4 regions of the Mesorhizobium sp. P2_A8 genome follow, and region 2 is predicted to be linked to each of the others. Evidence: predicted binding sites of a transcription regulator. Region 2 holds the regulator's gene; each other region holds the start of a gene.
The links. The regulator LexA, encoded in region 2, represses DNA repair genes until DNA is damaged. The targets are predictions, from matches to a motif close to TGTTCNNNNTGTGTTCNG.

Region 1 (5,153 bases), on a different contig from region 2:
GCCGATCTTCGACCGGCATCTTGCGCACGACGCTGCTACATCGCGCCGGATTCCTCCTCGAAACCGTCGTCGCCACTCTCGGCGCCGCCATTCTCGAGGAATTTCTCGGCGATCAGCCCGGCATTCTGCCTGAGCGCCAGCTCGATCTCGCGCGCTGTGTCGGGATTGTCGCGCAGGAACAGTTTGGCATTCTCGCGGCCCTGGCCGAGACGCTGCGAATTGTAGGAGAACCAGGCGCCCGACTTCTCGACCACGCCGGCCTTGACGCCGAGATCGACCAGTTCGCCGGTCTTGGACACGCCCTCGCCATACATGATGTCGAACTCGACCACCTTGAAGGGCGGCGCCAGCTTGTTCTTGACCACCTTGACGCGGGTCTGGTTGCCGACGACCTCGTCGCGGTCCTTGACCGAGCCGATGCGGCGGATGTCGAGGCGGACCGAAGCGTAGAATTTCAGCGCATTACCGCCGGTCGTGGTCTCGGGCGAACCGAACATGACGCCGATCTTCATGCGGATCTGGTTGATGAAGATGACCATGGTGTTGGAGCGCGAGATCGAGGCGGTCAGCTTGCGCAGCGCCTGGCTCATCAGGCGGGCCTGCAGGCCGGGCAGCGAATCGCCCATCTCGCCTTCGATTTCGGCGCGTGGCGTCAGCGCCGCGACCGAATCGACCACCAGCACGTCGATGGCACCGGAGCGCACCAGCGTGTCGCAGATTTCCAGCGCCTGCTCACCGGTGTCGGGCTGCGAGATCAGGAGGTTTTCCAGATCGACGCCAAGCTTGCGGGCATAGACCGGATCGAGCGCATGCTCGGCATCGACGAAGGCGCAGATGCCGCCCTTCTTCTGGGCCTCGGCCACGGTGTGCAGCGCCAGCGTCGTCTTGCCCGAGCTTTCCGGCCCGTAGATCTCGACGATGCGGCCGCGCGGCAGGCCACCGACGCCAAGCGCGATGTCGAGGCCAAGCGAGCCGGTCGGCACCGTTTCGATCTCGACGACCTGCTCGTTCGCGCCGAGCCGCATGATCGAGCCTTTGCCGAAAGCCCGCTCGATTTGCGACAGCGCCGCATCCAGAGCCTTTGATTTGTCCACCGCTTTGTCCTCTACCAGCCGCAAAGAATTCTGAGCCATGATACATCACCCCTTGGTCGTCAATGAAGGCCGGACAATCCGTAATCCCTGCCTATTTGTACCTTTTTTGTTCTCGTTTGGCAAGGGGGTTCAAATATCTGAAAAACAATCAATATCCCGATTTGTTCTTTTTTTGTCCCAGGAATTCGATCAGGAATGCACCTCGCATTGGGCCAGGCGGCTCGATTGTTTCGATCTGCCGAATCGCGGCCTTGGATGCGAAGCTTCGTCACGCAGCCTAGCGCTTGTGCGGCTGGAATAACAAAGGTCATATCGCCGGCATGCTGAAATCCGCGAAAATACTGGCCGTAGGTGGCGCCCATATCGATAGGCGCGGCCAGGTGTCCGGCCCCTACGTGCCAGCCGCGTCCAATCCCGGCACGATGCGCGAGGATGTCGGCGGCGGCGTCTTCAACGCTTTGCGCAGTGCGGTTCGTCGCGGTGTCTCCGCGTCGCTGCTGTCGGTTCGTGGCGGCGATGCCGCCGCCGATACCGTTTCACGAGCCATCGCCGAGGCCGGTATTGCCGACCTGTCGGCGGTGTTCCTCGATCGCACGACGCCGAGCTATACGGCGCTGATCGACAGCGAGGGCGAGTTGATCGTCGGCTTCGCCGACATGGCGCTCTATGAGCTGGCGTTTCCCAAGCAGATCAGGCGCTCCAAGGTGAGAGAGGTTGTCGCTGCCGCCGATGCCGTCTTCTGCGACGCCAACCTGCCGACGGCGGCACTGGAGCGGCTGGTGGCACTCGCCGCCGGCAAGCCCGTCTTCGCCATTGCCATCTCGCCGGCCAAGATCGTGCGCCTGAGGCCAGTGCTCGGCCATCTGGCCGTCGTCTTCATGAACCGGCGCGAGGCGCTAGCCCTTGCCGGCCTGGACGGTGCGGCCCCAGGGCAGGACATCGTCGGCGGGCTGAAACGCGCAGGGCTCAAAAGCGGCGTGGTGACGGCGGGCGGAGCTGCCATGCTGGGCTTCGATGAAGCCGGCACCTTCTCGATCCTGCCGCCGACGCCAAGAAAGGTCGCCGATGTCACCGGCGCCGGCGATGCGCTGGCCGGCGCGGCGGTCGCCGCCTTGCTGCGCGGCCTGCCTTTGCGCGCAGCGCTGCGCGAAGGCATTGCCGCTGCAACGCTGGCCATCGAGAGCGCCGACGCCGTTCCCGATTTCTCCGCAGCTGATTTCACCGAGGCGCTGGCTCTTGTGCCGGATGCGCAGGAAGTGGCATGAGACCGGCCAGTTCATAGCACCGGTATGCAGCTGCGCGTCCAGATGGATGCGCCGCACTCCGGGTTGGAGATCAAGATGACACCAGAAACCGCCAGCCCCTTCATCGACATCCATGCGCCCGTGGCGCAAGCCCTGGCCGCCGGGCGGCCGGTGGTGGCGCTGGAGAGCACCATCATCACCCATGGCATGCCCTACCCTGACAATGGCACCATGGCAGCCGATGTCGAAAAGATCATCAGTGATGGCGGCGCGGTGCCGGCCACGATCGCCGTGGTTGGCGGCCGCATCAAGATCGGCCTGTCGGACGGCGAGCGCGAATCGCTGGCCATGACCGGCGACGCCATGAAGCTGTCGCGCGCCGACCTCGGTTTTGCGGTGGCGCAAGGACGCACCGGCGGCACCACGGTCGCCGCCACGATGATCGCCGCGCACATGGTCGGCATCAAGGTGTTCGCCACCGGCGGCATTGGCGGCGTGCACAAGGGGGCGGAAAAGAGTTTCGACATTTCCGCCGACCTCGATGAACTGGCGCGCACGCCGGTGATTGTCGTGTCAGCCGGCGCCAAGGCCATCCTCGACATCGAAAAGACGCTGGAAGTGCTGGAGACACGCGGCGTGCCGGTGGTCGGTCATGGCTGCGAGACGATGCCGGCTTTCTGGTCGCGGCATTCGCCGTTCCGCGCGCCGCTGACCTTGCACGGAGCGGAAGAGATCGCGCATTTCTACCAGACGCGGCAGGCGCTGGGGCTCGCCGGCGGCATGCTGATCGCCAATCCGGTGCCCGAGAACCACGAAATCCCGGCCGAGGAGATGGCCGGTTATATCGAAGCGGCGCAGAAGGCCGCCGAAGCGCTCAACGTGACCGGCAAGGCGGTGACGCCGTTCCTGCTGTCGAAAATCCTCGAACTCACAGGCGGTCGGAGCCTGAAGACCAACATCGCGCTGGTCGAAAACAACGCAAGGCTGGCGGCGGAGATCGCCAAGGCTTTGTAGTTCCGACGCAGCTACTTGCCGGCGCGCCGCCCTGCCTCATAGGCGCGGCGTGCCCATGGCGCCATCTCGTCGGGATCGTCGAAGGCGCTGTCGGGAATGGTCCAGTACGGCATGGAGACAAGCTTGCCGTGGCGAGAGCCGGTATAGGTCCATTGCCGGCATCCCGCGGCTTCGAAGTCGGGCGCGCTTTGCGCGTCGGCCTTCAGCATCAATTCGCCGCGCAGCACGATGGCGACGATGACACCGTCGAAATAGATGCCCTTGCCGCCGAACAATTTGCGGATGCTGACCGGGCCGAGGCCCTCGAACAGTTCGGCGATGCGTTCATTGTCCATGCCGCAATCATGTCACCGGCATTTGGCATTGTCATGCCGCAACCAAAATCATGCTGACAGGTTGAGAGCCATCCGTTGGAGTTTTTGCCATGCCGCTTCTGCTAAAAGGGTCCTGCCGCTGCAATGCCGTCAGCTTCGAGGTGGGGAGCCACACGCCGGCACCATTCATGCTGTGCTACTGCTCGATCTGCCGCAAGCAGCAAGGCGGCGGCGGCTTTGCCATCAACCTCGGCGCCATCAACGACACCCTGAAAATCAAGGGCAAAAGGAGCCTCGGCGTTTACCGGGCCGAGATCGAGGACGACGAGCGTCCGCAGTGCGAGATATCAACGGGCGAGCGCAATTTCTGTCGCAAGTGCGGGTCGGCACTGTGGCTCTACGATCCGACCTGGCCGGAGCTCGTGCATCCGTTCGCATCGGCGATCGACAACGACCTTCCCAAGCCGCCCAGCCGGGTGCATCTGATGCTGAAATACAAGGCCAACTGGGTCGAGCCCGTGATCGGCAAGGGCGACAAGACGTTCGATGTCTACCCGGAGGAATCGATCGCCGACTGGCACAAGCGGACGGGCATGTGGGTGGACTAGCGTTCTTCACCCCGTAAACGGGGCGAAGGGCACTCAGGCCGTGGCGCGAGCTTCCGCGAGAGCCTTGAGATCGGCCGGCTTCAGCTCGACGGATTCGCCGCAGCCGCAGGCCGAACTCTGGTTCGGGTTGTGGAAGGTGAATCCGGTGCGCAGCGTCGTCTGCTCGAAATCCATCTCGGTGCCGAACAGGAAAAGGGCTGCCTCCGGCGCCACATAGACATGCGCGCCGTCGCGCTCGATATGATCGTCCTTGGTGTTGGGCTCAGTCACCAGGTCGACCGTGTATTCCATGCCGGCGCAGCCGCCCTTTTTGATGCCGAGGCGAATGCCATGCGCGCCGTCGCGCGTGGCGACGATCTCGCGCACCCGGTCGGCGGCCTTCTCGGTCATCGTGATGACGGCAAAGCGTCCCATTTTTCTTTCTCCGCATTCACGCAGGTTCAAGGCCTGCCGAACGATTCCTCACCTAAAATGGTGAAGTTTTATGACTGGCGCAAGTGCGCCAACCCCTGTCGGGCTCGACGCTAGTACCAACCCACCGCGACCTGCGCCTCTTCGGACATGCGGTCGGGCGACCAGGGGGGGTCGAAGGTCATGTTGACCTCGACGCCGGACACCCCTTCGACGGCGCCGACGGCGTTTTCCACCCAGCCGGGCATTTCGCCAGCGACAGGGCAGCCGGGGGCGGTCAGCGTCATGTCGATCTTGACCGCGCGATTGTCCTCGATGTCGATCTTGTAGATGAGGCCGAGTTCGTAGATGTCGGCCGGGATTTCCGGGTCATAGACCGTCTTCAGCGCCGAGACGATGTCGTCGGTCAGCCGCGCCAGTTCGTCGGCGGGAATGGCCGAAGCGGAAACCAGCGGGTTCATGGCCGGT
Region 2 (5,153 bases):
GAACTGCCGCTGCTCCAGGAATCGATCGAGAAAGGCGGCCGTGAATGGGAGGATGCCGTTGTCGCGGCCCATTACCGGCTGTCGCGCTGCAAGACAGCGGTCGACGACCCGTCCGACGGCGTGGTGGACGAATGGGACGAAAAGCACGAGGCTTTCCACGCGGCACTGCTCGGCGCGGCAGCATCCCCATGGCTGCTGACCTTCCATTCCACGATCGCGGATCAACTGCGTCGCCATCACCGGTTTCTAGGCCTTGCACCAACCCTGCGAGCGGTCGCTGGCCTGCAGCATGGTTATGAGGAGGCCGTGGCGGCGTTGCGCCAGGCTGTCGCGATCGAACATCACACCGCGCTCATGGAAGCGGCGTTGGATCGCAACATCGAGCGCGCGAAAACCCTGATGATCGCCCACATCGGCTACACGTTGCATGTCTATGTCCATGCTGGCGACGGCAGCACGAACAAGCGGTAATGCAACAGGAACAGGCTAAAGCCGACTTGGTCAATTTCTCCGGCGAAGTTGGCATTTTGGCTTCGTTTCGTTCACGGCAGGCCAACCATCGGTGACGTGACCAAAGCCCTCTCGTTGAGCTTCATCTGTAACGGATGCCAAGCCCGACACAGGGTGGGCCAAAGCCATTAACCATAACATTTTCAATCGAACCAAGGCTGTGGCGGTTGCAGGCAAGCGTGGAACGCCGCACGCTACCGCGCGGCAAATGATTTCAGCCGTCTTAACAAATTCATTAAACTTTAAACGGTTGCGGAACACAACTGGAACAGATAGTGTTTGTTCTGGGTTTGTTTTTCCGATTCCGATTTCAGGTAACCTGGGGGCTGCCATGCTGACGCGCAAACAACATGAACTGCTGATGTTCATCCATGAACGCCTCAAGGAAAGCGGCATTCCGCCATCCTTCGACGAGATGAAGGAAGCGCTCGACCTCGCCTCCAAATCCGGCATCCACCGGCTGATCACGGCGCTGGAGGAGCGCGGCTTCATTCGCCGGCTGCCCAACCGGGCGCGCGCTCTGGAAGTGCTGCGGCTGCCGGACTCGATCGCGCCTGGCCTCAACGCGGCAAAAAAGTTCTCACCAAGCGTCATCCAGGGCAGCCTCGGTCAAGGCGGCCTTGGCCGGCAAATCAAACCGTCGCCTTCGCGGATGCCTTCTGCCGGCAATGACGACGACGTCGTCTCCGCCGTGTCGATCCCGGTGATGGGCCGCATCGCCGCCGGCGTGCCGATCGACGCCATCCAGCACCAGACGCATTCGATCTCGGTGCCGCCGGACATGATCATGGGCGGCGAGCACTACGCCTTGGAGGTCAAGGGCGATTCGATGATCGAGGCCGGCATCTTCGACGGCGACACGGTCATCATCCGTAACGCCGATACAGCCAGCCCGGGCGAGATCATCGTGGCGCTGGTGGATGAAGAGGAAGCGACGCTGAAGCGGTTCCGCCGCAAGGGCGCCTCGATAGCCCTCGAAGCCGCCAACCCGGCCTATGAAACCCGCATTTTCGGACCGGACAGGGTCAAGGTGCAAGGCAAGCTCGTCGGCCTGATCAGGCGCTACTGAGCAGGGCTTGCAGCCGGCTTTTCGGGTTTGCGATAGGGTGGAAGGCCCCTCGCCTCGCGCGAGAATTTGCGTTGCGTGTGCCAGGGCCGGTATGGCCTGTCCACCGCGAAGCTGACCGTTGCCGGCGTCGTCGCAGACTCCCGATCGAAGAAGACGGCGGCGCTGCCTTTGCGAGCCAGTTGTCGCTTGGTGATGACAAGCACCAGCGGATTGTGACAGGGGTCATAGGCCGTGGCGTCATTGATGACGATCAGGTCTGCGAAGCCGCAGGCCTTCCAGGCGTCCTTCCCGTCTTCGACATGCGCGATGATCACACCGGACGGATGCTTGGCGAGACAAACGCCTGACGTGCAGTAGAAAGGCGCGCCCGGCGGCAGTTCAGCGGCATCCGCTATGTCGAACTGCCCCTCTCCTTTGCTGAACACCTCCGGCACGATGATGGTTTCCGATGTCAGCGCGCGTTTCCAGTTGTCGACCGTGAATTCGTTCGGACGGGCGCGGCTGACGGCCAGCTCGCCGCCCCCGATCGGCAACGCAACCAGCCTGGCGTCCTCCGAGATCAGCACGTCCGGTGGGCGCGTATTCGAGACGGTCAACAGGCCGGCAAGCGCAAAGGGAAGGGCTGCGAGCCGCAGCCATGTCGTCGCCATCGTCGCAATGACCAAGGCAATCGCCACCAGCAGGACAGACTGCTGCGAAATCAACCCGACGGCGTCGACCGGCGAGCGCTCGGAAATCCATCCGGACATGGCGATCATCGCCGTCAGGCCCTTGCCCATCACATAAAGAAAGGGGCCGTCGGCACCGAATGGCATCGCCAGAGCACTGAGGACGGCGAAGGGCATGACTACAAGTGACACGATCGGCATGATGGCCAGATTGGCGAACAGGCTGAGCGGCGACACCCGCTGAAAATGCCAGATGGCAAACAGTGCAGTCGCGCCGCCGGCGATGATGGAGGTCATCGCAAGGCCGCCAGCCGCCAGCAGGAATTTTTGCGTGAGAAACCCAGGCAGCGATCGCCGTGGCGGCGGAGGTCTCGTCTTTCCCGCTCGATGATCCGACCACCCGGCATAGGCGCCGACAAGCGCAGCCGTCGCCGCGAACGACATCTGGAAGCTCGGGCCGGCCACTTCGTGCGGCGACACCACAATGACGGCGATCGCCGAGATCGCCAGATTGCGCATGGTCAGCGCCGCCCGATCGAACAGCACGGCAATCAGCATCACGGCCAGCATGATGAAGCTGCGCTCGGCGGCAACGACGACGCCAGAGATGATCAGGTAGGCGGCGATCGAGAAAAGTGCCGCGGCGGCCGCGTATTTCTTCACCGGTCGACGCGCGGAAAAGTCCGGAAACAGGGCGAAGGCGCCACGCAGCAAGCCCATGATTGTGCCGGCGACCAGCGCCATGTGCAGTCCGGAAATGGAGATGATGTGGTAAATGCCGGTCCTCCGCATCGCTTCGTTGATGTCATCGGGAATGCCGGCGCGCACGCCGACGATCAGCGCCGCGGCAATCTCGCCCTCGGCGCCACCGACACTGCCCCTGATATGGTCGGCGATGGCTTCGCGGGCATTTTCTATCCCCGAGGAAAGGCGGGCCGACAGCGGCATCTCGTTGCCATCGGTGGCGGCCATCTTTGGATTGCCGAGAAAGAACCCGCTGCCGCCGATGCCGGCGAAGTAGCTGTCGAAGGAGAAATCGTAGCTGCCCGGCCGTACCGGGCCTGTCGGCGGCAACAGCTTGGCGTAGCCGGCGATGAGGGAGCCGGCGGTCATCTCTGCCGGGATCTTTCGCGCCGAAAGCCGAACCCGCTCCGGCGCATAGCGCAACTTCGGCCGGGCGGTCGATGTCACATCGATGGTGAGCCGAATGCGGCCGCTCTCCATCCGGTCGAGCGAGACCACCCGCCCCGTCAGTTGAGTCGAGATTTCCGAACCCAGAATCTGCGTTCCCGCCCGCCATGTCTCGACCTTTGCGGCGAGCAAGCCCAGCGCACACAACAATGCTGCCATGAGGCACAGATGGGTTTTCGGCCAGGAACGCGAGACAAGCGCACAGAACGCCGTCAGTGCAACGACCGCGACAGGCTTTGGAAAGTCAGGCTCCGCCGCCAGCGAAAAATAGCCGATCGCGCCGATTGCCAGGCAGACCGGCACCAGCAGAAAGGCCACGCCTCGGTCGAGCTCCAGGCCCGCTGCCGTGGCCAGGCTGTGTCGCAGGCGAGGCAGTGATATCGGACCGATTTGCCGGCGCACGCGCACGATCCTGCCGACTTCGGCAACGACCGGGATATCGGCTTGCAATGGCAGGTTGCCGGTGCCCGGCACGAGAGGTGATGGCGGCGGCAACGAAGCCGGCTGCGGCGGCGCAAACAGCGACCGTTCGCTGACGCCGATAGCAGCGTCCTCGCCCTGATTCGAGCCCCGGCCTGGTCCAGCCATCGGGTCTGCCCCTTGCGCCCTCGACACCCTATGCTACATGAACGCCGACCGCGCGAAAGTCCGCGCAACCGCACCCGCTTAAGATGGTTTCCGAGAGTTCCATGTCCGACAAGGTCGTCACCCGTTTTGCCCCCTCGCCCACCGGCTACCTGCACATCGGCGGGGCACGCACGGCGCTGTTCAACTGGCTGTATGCAAAGCACACCGATGGCACGATGCTGCTGCGCATCGAGGACACCGATCGTGAGCGTTCGACCGATGCTGCCACCGCGGCCATTCTCGACGGGCTTTCCTGGCTCGGGTTGACCTGGGACGGCGAGCCGGTGTCACAGTTCGAGCGTGCGCCGCGCCACCGTGAGGTGGCGGAGGAGCTCGTGCGCATGGGCAAGGCCTACTACTGCTACGCGACGCCGGCCGAGTTGGAGGCGATGCGTGAGGCAGCACGGGCCAAGGGGCTGCCGCCCCGCTATGACGGCCGGTGGCGTGACCGCGACCCGTCCGAGGCGCCTGCAGGCATCAAGGGCGCAATCCGCATCAAGGCGCCGACCGAGGGCGAGACGGTGGTGCACGACCGTGTCCAGGGCGAGGTGCGATTTCCCAACAAGGATCTCGACGACTTCATCATCCTGCGTTCGGATGGCAACCCGACCTACATGCATGCCGTGGTCGTCGACGACCACGACATGGGCGTCACCCATATCATCCGTGGTGACGACCACCTGACCAACGCCGCCCGCCAGACGGTGATCTACAACGCCATGGACTGGGGCGTGCCGTCGATGTCGCATATCCCGCTGATCCACGGCGCCGATGGCGCCAAGCTGTCGAAGCGGCACGGTGCCCTTGGGGTCGAGGCTTATCGCGCCATGGGCTACCTGCCGGAAGCGCTGCTGAACTACCTGGCGCGGCTCGGCTGGAGCCATGGCGACGACGAGATCATGTCGATCAAGGACATGATCTCCTGGTTCGACATCGGCGATGTCAACAAGGGCGCGGCCCGCTTCGACTTCGCCAAGCTCGAGGCGCTGAACGGCGTCCATATGCGCCGCATGAGCGATGCCGAGCTGTTCGATATCTTCATCGCCACCTTGCCCTATCTCGAGGGTGGTCCAGCGATGGCCGCACGC
Region 3 (5,153 bases), on a different contig from region 2:
CCCGGACGATGCCAGCTTCTGCCACAAGGTAACGGCAGCCTTGAACAAGGGCTGGCACCTGTTCGGCTCGCCGACCTATGCCTACGACAAGAAGGCCAAGACGATGTGCTGCGGCCAGGCCGTGGTCAAGGATATCGACGGTCAGGAATACGGGCCGGACACCAAGCTGAGCGACTGGTAGGCGCTCGCATCCACAACCACCCCGCCAGCCAGGCGATCGCTGCCGCAAGCGTTACCAAGCCCAGGTCAAGAGCCCACTCCGGCACGAACGCACGGAGCGCGATAGGCGCCGCGCCAATGAAATAGAGGGCGAGAGGAATGCGCGGCACGCCTCTTCCAACGGCAAGAGCGATTACAAACGCGAGCGTTCCAAGCAGAAAAAGAACCGAACTGACGACCAGAGCCAATCCGAGCGGCCCGGCTCGCAGGTCGATGATGGTCGTCAGCGGAAGTTTCGAAAATATGAGATTGATCACCACTTCCACGCCTACCAAGCTTGCCAATGCAACGAAGTTGATGACAAACGCGATAGTGCCGAACAAGCCCGCGCGCCGGCCAAACGCAAGAAACAAGCCTATGACAAGACCAAGCGCCAATATCTCGGCGACTGGTGCGAGAAGTTGCGTCAGATCGGTGGTCGCGATGAGCGAGCTGCGTTTAGCCGCGTTGACCAGAAGAATAAGCGCGCTTCCCATCCCTGCGACGGAGGCAAGCCGATAAAGCGTGACGCTGGGCACAGCCGCGCTCGACTGAACAATCGCGAAATTCTCCTCGTGCTGAGGTTCTTCGGCTGGACTCTGAAGCGAAATGACCGATTGCGGACGGCGGGGTTCGGCGGTTCTGGCAAGCATGTTCGTCTCCTCATCGGGAATTCGGGAGCCGCGAAGACCGCAGGCCTGTTCCGATCCCATCTGTAATCACCGCTTACATGGTCTCCTCAGAGATGTAAACAATGATTACATAAATCGAGAAATCATGCTACGACGCGTGAAGTCAACGGAACGAAGGGAATGAGATGGCAAAAGCCAAGACGCCTGGCCGCTCCAGCTACCACCATGGCAATTTGCGCGACACGCTGATCGATGCCGCGGTTCAACTAATCGAGGAAGGTGGCCCCGACAATGTGAGCGTGCGCGAAGCCGCGAAGCGTGCCGGCGTTTCCCCCGGCGCGCCATTCCGCCACTTCAGCAACAAGACCGCATTGATGACGGCTGTCGCAGAGCAGGCAATGAGCCGATTCCGCTCGGAGATTACGAATGCAGTCGAGAACGTTGCGACGGACGACCCGATTGAGCGGTTTGCCGCTGTTGGAATCGCCTATTTGCGCTGGGCAATTCGAAACCCCACCCATTTCCAGATCATCTCGACACGCAGTCTTATTGATTGGGATAGTTCGGAGTCGCTGCGTCGCGATAACGAAGCGGTACGTTCGCTAATGGAAGGGTCGATGGCAGAAGCGCAGCGACGAAACATGCTCCGATCAGACGACATAACAGAGACCCAGATTGCCGCGAGGGCGCTCGTCTACGGGCTCGCACGCATGTACATTGATGGGCACTTTGCGCAATGGGCAGTGGCCGGACATACTGAAGAGCAGACTGCGCAGAACGTATTAAAGCATTTCGTGACACTCATTGGGAAATGATGGCGCGACGTAGGAATTAGTTTACTCGGCCGCCTCTTCGATCTTCTCCATATCGTCATCCGAGAGACCGAAATGGTGGCCGATCTCGTGGATCAGCACGTGGGTGACGATGTCGCCCAGCGTCTCCTCGTTCTCGGACCAGTAGTCGAGGATGGCGCGGCGGTAGAGCGTGATGCGGTTCGGACCTTCGCCGGTCTGCGGATTCCAGCGTTCGGCAATGCCGCGTCCCTCGAACAGGCCGAGCAGGTCGAACGGCGTTTCCAGCGACAGGTCGTCCATGATTTCGTCGGTCGGGAATTCGGCGATCTGGATGACGATCTCGCCGGTCAGCTTGCGAAAATCCTCCGGCAGATGCGCGTAAGCCTCCAGCGCCAGGAACTCCATCTCCTCCATCGAAGGCGAGAGTTCGTCGTGCCAGGTGCGGGTCTTGTAGATGCGGGCCATGCTTTGTCCTTTGATCCCGGCATATAGGCTTTCGCACCGGAATCGGCAAATGATGCCGGCAATTCCGGCTTCGGGTGCTTTGCCGCCGCGGAGGAATCGCGTAGGGGTCAGTTCCGGCCATGTAACAGGAGTTCTCATGCCGGACCTTTCCATCATTGGACTTTTCGCCATTGCTTGCCTCGCTCTGACCGCGACGCCGGGGCCGGACATGCTGTTGATCGCATCCCGCAGCGCCAGCCAGGGGCGCGCCTCGGGCCTTGCGACCTATGCCGGCATCGCCACCGGCACCTATTGCCATGCGCTGGCCGCCGCCTTCGGCCTGTCGCAACTGTTCCTTGCCGCGCCCATCGCTTACGACATCGTCCGCTATGCCGGAGCGGCCTACCTCGCCTATCTCGCCTGGAAGGCGTTCCGCTCCGATGGAACAGCGCTTGCACCGGTCACTGGCCTGCCGCGCTACTCGCAAGGCCGCATCTTCCGGCAGGGATTGTTGACCAATCTGCTCAACCCGAAGATGGCGCTGTTCGTGCTGGCGCTTTTCCCGCAGTTCGTGCAGCCGCAGGCCGGTTCGGTGGCGGCACAGATCCTGGTGCTGGCGACCGTGCTCAACCTGATCGGGCTGGTGGTCAATGGCGTGGTCATCCTGACCGCAAGCCGGATCGGTGCGGCCTTGTCGAGGCGCACGCGGTTTCGGCGGGCGCCGCAGATTCTGCTGGGAACCGTCTTTGCAGGGCTTGCGGCACGACTGGCCTTGGGCGGCCAGCGCTAGATCAAACGACTGTAGAGGAATAAATTCCCCATGACTCTGCTTGACTCTTGGGGTCCCCTCTGGAATCTATAGGAACATAACAGGAACAATTGTGAGTGGAAGCTGACCGTCATGGCGATGACCGCCGTGGCGCAGGAGACTGTTTTTGCCCTGCGCCGCCAGATCGCGAAGATCGAGGGAACGCTACCCGAGCGCCTGCAGGCGCCGGTCGGCGCGACCCCTGATGCCGATGTCAGCGCCGATCTCACCATCATCCGGCGCGGCGTTGCCGCGGCTTTGCCGGATGCGTTCCTGCCCACCGGCGTCGAGCGGCTCGATGCCGCCCTGAGCGGCGGCCTGCCGAAAGCCGCCTTGAACGAAATCCATGGCATTGAAACCCGCGATGCCGGAGCCGTCGCCGGCTTCGCTTTGTCGCTGACAAGCCTGATCCTCAAGCGGACACAAGGGCTGCCGGTGCTGTGGATCGGCACATCGGAGATTTTCCGCGAGGCGGGCTTTCCCTATGCCAGGGGGCTTCATGCCTCGTTCGGCATCGAGCCCGAGCAATTGCTGTTTTCCGAGGCGCCAAAACTTGTCGATGCGCTGTGGGTCGCCGAAGAGGCTGCAAAGATGACGGCGCTCGCCGCCGTCATCCTCGAGATCCGCGGCAATCCGCAGCGGCTCGACCTGACCGCAACCCGCCGGCTGCATGCAAGGGCACAGAGTGCCGGCCGGCCGGTGTTCCTGCTGCGGCAGGCCGCCGGGCCCGAACCGACGGCGGCACCGGTTCGTCTCATTGTCGCGTCGGCGCCGGCTGTGCCGCGCGACACCATCGCCGGGCCACTGGCCGGCTCGATCGGCCGCCCGGCCTTCACCATCACCATCGGCAAGAGCCGCACGGCCCTGCCTGGACAATTCACACTGGAGTGGAACCCCGATGAACGCGGATTCGATGAAAGAAGGGGCGAGGAAAGAGCAAAGAATCCTGTCCCTGTGGTTTCCCTATCTGGCAGTGGAAAGGATCCTGCGGCAGCGTCTGGGGCGGTCCTGGCGTTCCCGGCCGTCGGATCACCTGCCGCTGGTGATCAGCCATCGCCGTGGGAACGCGCAGCGCATCTCGGCCCTCGACGAGCGGGCTAAAGCGCTGCACCTGAAGCGCGACATGGGCATTGCCGACGCGCGCGCCATGCACCCCTCGATCGACATCGTCGAGGCCGATCCGCAGGCCGACCGTCGCCTGCTCGAAGGCCTTGCCGACTGGTGCGACCGCTACACACCGCTGGTGGCGCTGGACGCAACGGACGGCCTGTTTCTCGACGTCACCGGCTGCACCCATCTTTTCGGTGGCGAACGCGCCATGCTGGACGACATCCTGTCGCGCTTCTTCCATCAGGGTTTCGATGTCCGCGCCGGGCTTGCCGCGACACCGGGCGCGGCCTGGGCGGCGGCACGGTTTTCCGGCGACCGCATCGTCGCTGGCGGCGAGGAGGAAGCGCTGCTCGCGCCCTTGCCGCTGACAGCACTGCGCATCGAACCGGCGACCCGCACCAGCCTGGAAAGCGTCGGCTTGCGCACGGCGGGCGCCGTCATGGCGGCACCGCGCGCGCCACTCGCCCGCCGCTTCGGCGCCTCGCTGCTTTTGCGCCTCGACCAGGCGCTTGGTCGTCTCGACGAGGCGGTCTCGCCGCGCCTTCCCGTCGCGCCGCTTTCGGTCGAACGCCATCTCAGCGAGCCCGTCACCCTGACCGAGGACATCGAACGGCTGGTCGGCATGCTGGCGACGGCATTGAAGACCGACCTCGAGCGTCGCGGCGAGGGTGCCAGGACGCTGGCGCTGCTCTTGTTTCGTGTCGACGGCGCCGTCAGCCGCATTGCCATCGGCACCTCGCGGCCGATGCGCGAACCCTCGCTGATCCAGAAATTGTTCCATGAAAGGCTGGCCGCGCTCGAGCAGGATATCGATGCCGGCTATGGCTTCGATCTGGTGCGGCTCTCGGTGCTGACGGCCGCCGCCTTCGACATGCAGCAGGCCGACCTTGCCGGCGAGGTAACCGACGACGGGGCCGATATCGCGCTGTTCGCCGACCGCATCCGCGCCCGGCTCGGCGAGGGCGCGGTCCTGCAGCCGGTCGTCGTCGAAAGCCATCTGCCGGAGCGCGCCGTCGCCACGATCCCCTTCACCGAGGCCCCGCGCCGGACCACGCCGCCGAAGAAGCCGGACAGGATGCAGGCGCCGACGACCATCTTCCCGCCGGAACGGCCGATCCGGCTTTTCCGCGCGCCCGAACCCATCGAGGTGCCGGCCACCGAAATGCC
Region 4 (5,153 bases), on a different contig from region 2:
CATCGCCGTCGAGGCCGCGCGCACGCTGCTCGCCGGCAAGATCGACGCCAAGGCGGGTGCTGACCTGTTCAAGGCATCGCTGGTGGATGTGAAGTCCAAGCTCAACTGAGCTCTCTTATCCCGAGCAAAGTATCGAAGCCGCCCGGGAAACCTGGCGGCTTTTTTGTTGCGGGCAAACCATCCGATCAATCCAGGCCGGCAAGGCTCTCTTCTTCCGCCACTTCCGTCCCGCCAAGCCTGAACGGCGCGAAGGACACGCGGTGCAGTCGCGCCACTGGACCATGCACCTCGATTGCCGTGCGATGGCGGGCCGTGGCGTAGCCCATGTGGACCTCGAAGCCGTAGCGGTCGTGATGGTTGCCGCAGCCGCACATCATGCGGTCGCGCATCACCTTGGCGACGATCGACGCGGCGGCGATCGATTGCGAGCGCTGGTCGCCTTTGATCAGCGCGCGGCCGGCGCAAGGCAGCCCCGGCGGCACGTCGCGCCCGTCGGCCAGCGCGAGCTTCGGCTGAACCGACAAGCCGATCACCGCACGGCGCATCGCCTCAAGGCTGGCCTTGAGGATGTTGCTGCCGTCGATCCCCTCGGCACTTATGGATGCCATCGACACACCCAGTGCAGAGCCGAGAATTCGCACGAACAGCGCTTCGCGTTGCAGGTGGCTAAGGCGTTTGGAATCGTCGAGCCCATCCGGAATGTTGGCGGGGTCGAGCACCACTGCGGCGGCGACCACCGGCCCGGCCAGGGGACCACGTCCGGCCTCGTCCATTCCCGCCACCGGCCACAGACCGTCGGCCATCGCCTTCGTCTCGAAGGAGAAGTCGGGTTTCTCGATGATCTCAAAGAGAAGCGGAGAATCGGAACGCGCGCGAGCCATGTTGCGGCGAGGTTCGCATCGGCTCCGATTCTCCGCAAGTCCCTCCGGGTCGGGTGGGGCGCCGGACCGGGAGGGCACCGTCTGCAGGCCGGGGCAGGCCGGACGGGATTCTCGTGCTGCGCCAGATCAAACCGCCGCAGGAAACTGCAATTTCAAAGCAGCGTCAGTTGCACCTGGTCTTTTCCGGCGGCAACGAACTGGTCGGTCCGAAGCGTGCGCCGCTCGACGTTGAGGCCGAGCCGCTTGGCGGTGATCTCGAAGCGCCGGCCGATCTGCCAGGCGTAGGGACCGGCGCCCTTCATGCGCTTGCCCCATTCCGAATCGTAGTCCTTGCCGTCGCGCATCGAGCGGATCAGCGAAATCACGTGACGGTAGCGGTCGGGATAGTGGCGCAGCAGCCAGTCCTTGAAGATGGGACTGACCTCCAGCGGCAGGCGAAGTATGACATAACCCGCCTCGCGTGCGCCGGCGGCGCGCGCCGAATCCAGAATGCGTTCCATCTCCTGGTCGGTCAGGCCGGGAATGATCGGCGCGACCATGACCGAAGCCGGAATGCCGGCATCCGAAAGCTGTCGGATGGCTTCCAGCCGCTTGGTCGGCGTCGAGGCACGGGGCTCCATCGTCCTGGCCAGCATGCGATCGAGCGTCGTCACCGACAGCGCCACCTTGGCCAGCCCGCGCTCGGCCATGCGCGACAGGATATCGATGTCGCGCGTCACCAAAGCGGACTTGGTGACGATGCCGACCGGATGGCCGCGCGCTTCCAGCACTTCGAGGATCTCGCGCATGATCCGGTATTGTTTCTCGATCGGCTGGTAGGGATCGGTGTTGGTGCCGATGGCGATGGTGCGCGGCTGGTAGCCATCCTTCGACAACTCCTTGTCGAGCAAGCGCGCCGCATCCGGCTTGGCGAACAGCTTCGATTCGAAATCGAGACCCGGCGACAGGCCCATGAAACTGTGTGTCGGCCGCGCGAAGCAGTAGACACAGCCATGCTCGCAGCCGCGATAGGGGTTGATCGAACGGTCGAAGGAGATGTCCGGCGATTCGTTGCGGGTGATGATGGTGCGCGGCTTCTCGACCTGCACTTCGGTCTTGAAGGGCGGCAGTTCCTCCAGCGAATTCCAGCCATCATCGAAGACATGCCGGCTGACCGGCTCGAACCGGCCGGACGGATTGATGCCCGCCGACCTGCCGCGATTGCGGTCCGGACGGACACGCATGCCACTCTGCTCGATCATCGCATTGGCCATCTCGGCTCTTCCTGCCCCGAAAGCTGCAATGTCGGCGCGCACGATCTGTTCCATCTTCGCCCGCTCCCAAGGACTGTCCATGTTGTGTCGAATCGTTCTGTTCATGAAATTATTCCTATTTAGTCGATGAGAACAAAGCAAGAACTTTTTGGGGTGCATTGCAAAAACTGGCGCTGCGTTCGGCTTTCCGCTATTCGGCTAATGATGCTCAGTGTTCTGATCGAGACCCGCAATGACGAGGAGGGCCTAGCCCGTACGCTCGGCTCGCTGATTGGCGGCGCGGTCGAGGGCGTGGTGCGTGACGTCATCGTCTGTGACACGGGTTCCACCGACCAGACGCATCGAGTTGCCGAGCATGCCGGCTGTCAGTACGTGACCGGCGGTATCGCTGTCGGCATCCGCCAGGCCAAGGGCGACTGGCTGCTGCTTCTGGAGCCGGGCGCGCGGCTGGTGGAAGGCTGGATCGACGCGGTTGTTGCCCACACGGCGAGGCAGACCATGGCGGCGCGGTTCTCGCGGGCGCGCGGCAGCCGGACACCGTTCCTGGCCCGGATCTTTTCGGGAAACCGCGCCTTGGCCGACGGGTTGGTGATTCGCAAGCATCAGGCCGCGGCAGCGGCCAAGAGTGGCGGAAGCGCCGAGGCCATCGCACGCGGCCTTGCGACAAAGCGTCTCGACGCCGAAATCTGGGTGGCGCCGCCGAGGCAAGAGCACCGCTCGCCGACGTGATTTTTTTGCAGCTGCTCTGTCCATTGTGCATTGCACAAAATCTGACGGGGGGTTAGCTTCCCGTAGGCGGGTGAATTGGGTTTGGGTCATGCCGAGTGGTGAGCACCCGATGCGGCATCGGTGTCGCCCTCATAGCCGAGGACCCAATGAACCTTTCAACCCCCGACAAATCCGGCACGGCCAGTCTCGAGGCTATTGCGCGCAACGGCAGCCTGCTGCGGCGCATCGCCGTGCGCATTCCGACCTATCTGACGGACCTGCGCGAAAACCCCGCCTGGCTGCCGATGTTCGTGCTGGCGCGCACAATGCCTGGGCGCCGGATGCATTGGCTCGGCGCAAGACGAGCCCGCCCGGCCGACAATGCGGGGGACACGATGTTTGCCGGCGTCGACCGCCAAGCAGTGGTCGAAGCGCTGCGTTCCGACGGGCTGTTTTCAGGCCTGGTCCTGCCGCCGGCGATCCACGAAGAGATCTCGGATTTCGCCCGGCGCACGCCTTGCTTCGGCAATTTCGACCGCCGTCTCGAATTCATGCCGGGTGAACATGCCGAGGCCGAGAAGCGCTTTGGCCGCTCGCTGCTCAGCGGGCATTTTTTCGAGCGCATCCTCGACTGCCGGGCGGCACTCGCCATCCAGCGCGATCCGCTGCTTCTCGACATCGCAGCGCACTATCTCGGCGGCCAGGCGAAACTGATCACGACGCGCGTCTGGTGGAGTTTTCCGACCGGTGCAGCTTCGGACGCCGACAAGAACCTTGCCTCGCTCGGCAAGTATCATTTCGACCTCGATGACTGGCGCATGCTGAAATTCTTCTTCTATCTCAAGCCGGTCGACGCCGACACCGGTCCGCATGTCTATGTCCGGGGCAGCCACAAGCGCCGCAGCCTCAAGCACCAGCTCACCCTGCTGGTCGGCCATCCTGCGCAAGAGGTTCTGGATGTCTATGGCGAGCAGAGCCCGGTGACGCTGACCGGCGACGCCGGCCTCGGCTTCGTCGAGGACCCGTTCGGCTTCCACATGGGCACAGTGCCGGCGCGCACGCCGCGCCTGATGATGGAAGTCGGCTTCGGCGTGTCGCCGCCGTCACGCCGACGCTTTCATGGCGAGCCGGTCATCCGCTGAAGGGAATTTCCGAAGCTCATTAGGACAGGCATCCAGCGAGCGCGGCGTCTGGCCTGGCGCTGCTCTCTGCTTTCGGCATCGAAGTCGACGGACACCGGTTCCTGATTGAACCGCTCTCGGTCGTCCAGGGCGTTGATGATGACGATCGCCCTGGCGTCGTCATCATCCCCGGCGATTGCAGCGACATAGACGCCGCACTCCCGGCAGATCAAATAGTCGGCCGTCCTCAGCCCAAACCGATATGTCCGCAATTGCGTTCTGTCCTTGACCGAGATGGTCAATCTGCCGGCCGGATCGGCGACGGCGCGCGAACCATGCTTGACGCAGAACGAGCACTGGCAGGCGCGAACTTCGACTTGCGACGGGTCGAGCCCGGTTGAAAATCCAAGGCGAACGTTGCCGCAATGGCATCCGCCAGTATGCACATTCATCGTACCTGCCTTGTCGTGACGGCGATGATCGCCTTCACGCAGGGTACTTTCCCCGGGGTTCGGTTTGAATGGGGTTTCGAAGGCGCCGGTATTGTTCTGCCTTGCAAATACGGCGTGGAACCGGCGCTTTGCCTTGGCTTTTACGGAGCCGATTTTCCGCGCCGCTGGTGCTCGTCCAGGCGCGGCATGATCTCGACGAAGTTGCAGGGCATATGCCGGTAGTCGAGCTGCGCCTTGAGGATGCCGTCCCAGGCGTCCCTGCAGGCGCCGGGCGAGCCCGGCAGCACGAAGACGAAGGTGGCGTTGACGACGCCACCGGTCGCCCGGCTCTGGATCGTCGAGGTACCGATCTTGTCGTAGGAGATGCGGTGGAACACTTCCGAAAAGCCGTCCATGCGCTTTTCGAAGATCGGCTCCAGCGCTTCCGGCGTCACGTCGCGGCCGGTGAAGCCGGTGCCGCCAGTGGTGATCACGACATCGATCGCCGGGTCCTTCGACCAGCCGAGCACCTTGTCGCGGATTTTCTCGCGGTCATCGGTGACGATATCGCGGGCGGCCAGGATGTGACCGGTTTCAGTGATGCGGTCGGCCAGCGTCTGGCCGGATTTGTCGTCGGCAAGCCTGCGTGTGTCGGACACGGTCAGCACCGCTATGCGGATCGGGATGAAAGGCCGGCTCTCGTCAATCCTGGCCATCTCAATCGGCCTCCGATGTCATGCTGCGCGTCGCGGCGACGAA

Region 1: recA (recombinase RecA) is a predicted target of LexA. The motif match lies at 1,257-1,274, and genes of this name have one in related genera.
Region 3: AC1D10_RS02910 (ImuA family protein) is a predicted target of LexA. The motif match lies at 2,929-2,946, and genes of this name have one in related genera.
Region 4: AC1D10_RS17525 (PA0069 family radical SAM protein) is a predicted target of LexA. The motif match lies at 2,263-2,280, and genes of this name have one in related genera.

Annotation. Positions count from the first base shown of each region.
Region 1 is NZ_JBFUDB010000007.1:202,748-207,900, forward strand. Features, by position in the region: gene recA (recombinase RecA) at 36-1,133, opposite strand; gene AC1D10_RS21530 (carbohydrate kinase family protein) at 1,415-2,359, shown strand; gene AC1D10_RS21535 (pseudouridine-5'-phosphate glycosidase) at 2,435-3,352, shown strand; gene AC1D10_RS21540 (TfoX/Sxy family protein) at 3,364-3,687, opposite strand; gene AC1D10_RS21545 (GFA family protein) at 3,777-4,274, shown strand; gene sufA (Fe-S cluster assembly scaffold SufA) at 4,308-4,688, opposite strand; gene AC1D10_RS21555 (SUF system Fe-S cluster assembly protein) at 4,799-5,153, opposite strand, start outside.
Region 2 is NZ_JBFUDB010000009.1:224,637-229,789, forward strand. Features, by position in the region: gene AC1D10_RS26225 (GntR family transcriptional regulator) at 1-471, shown strand, start outside; gene AC1D10_RS26230 (hypothetical protein) at 502-879, opposite strand; gene lexA (transcriptional repressor LexA) at 842-1,579, shown strand; gene AC1D10_RS26240 (ComEC/Rec2 family competence protein) at 1,573-4,026, opposite strand; gene gltX (glutamate--tRNA ligase) at 4,128-5,153, shown strand, end outside.
Region 3 is NZ_JBFUDB010000001.1:607,645-612,797, reverse strand. Features, by position in the region: gene AC1D10_RS02935 (DUF1737 domain-containing protein) at 1-181, shown strand, start outside; gene AC1D10_RS02930 (hypothetical protein) at 126-851, opposite strand; gene AC1D10_RS02925 (TetR/AcrR family transcriptional regulator) at 1,016-1,645, shown strand; gene AC1D10_RS02920 (metallopeptidase family protein) at 1,667-2,089, opposite strand; gene AC1D10_RS02915 (LysE family translocator) at 2,226-2,858, shown strand; gene AC1D10_RS02910 (ImuA family protein) at 2,970-3,977, shown strand; gene AC1D10_RS02905 (DUF6504 family protein) at 3,919-5,153, shown strand, end outside.
Region 4 is NZ_JBFUDB010000005.1:489,744-494,896, forward strand. Features, by position in the region: gene AC1D10_RS17515 (F0F1 ATP synthase subunit B) at 1-109, shown strand, start outside; gene AC1D10_RS17520 (ribonuclease HII) at 186-881, opposite strand; gene AC1D10_RS17525 (PA0069 family radical SAM protein) at 1,034-2,188, opposite strand; gene AC1D10_RS17530 (glycosyltransferase family protein) at 2,339-2,863, shown strand; gene AC1D10_RS17535 (hypothetical protein) at 3,010-3,984, shown strand; gene AC1D10_RS17540 (GFA family protein) at 3,960-4,415, opposite strand; gene moaB (molybdenum cofactor biosynthesis protein B) at 4,556-5,110, opposite strand; gene AC1D10_RS17550 (4-(cytidine 5'-diphospho)-2-C-methyl-D-erythritol kinase) at 5,112-5,153, opposite strand, start outside.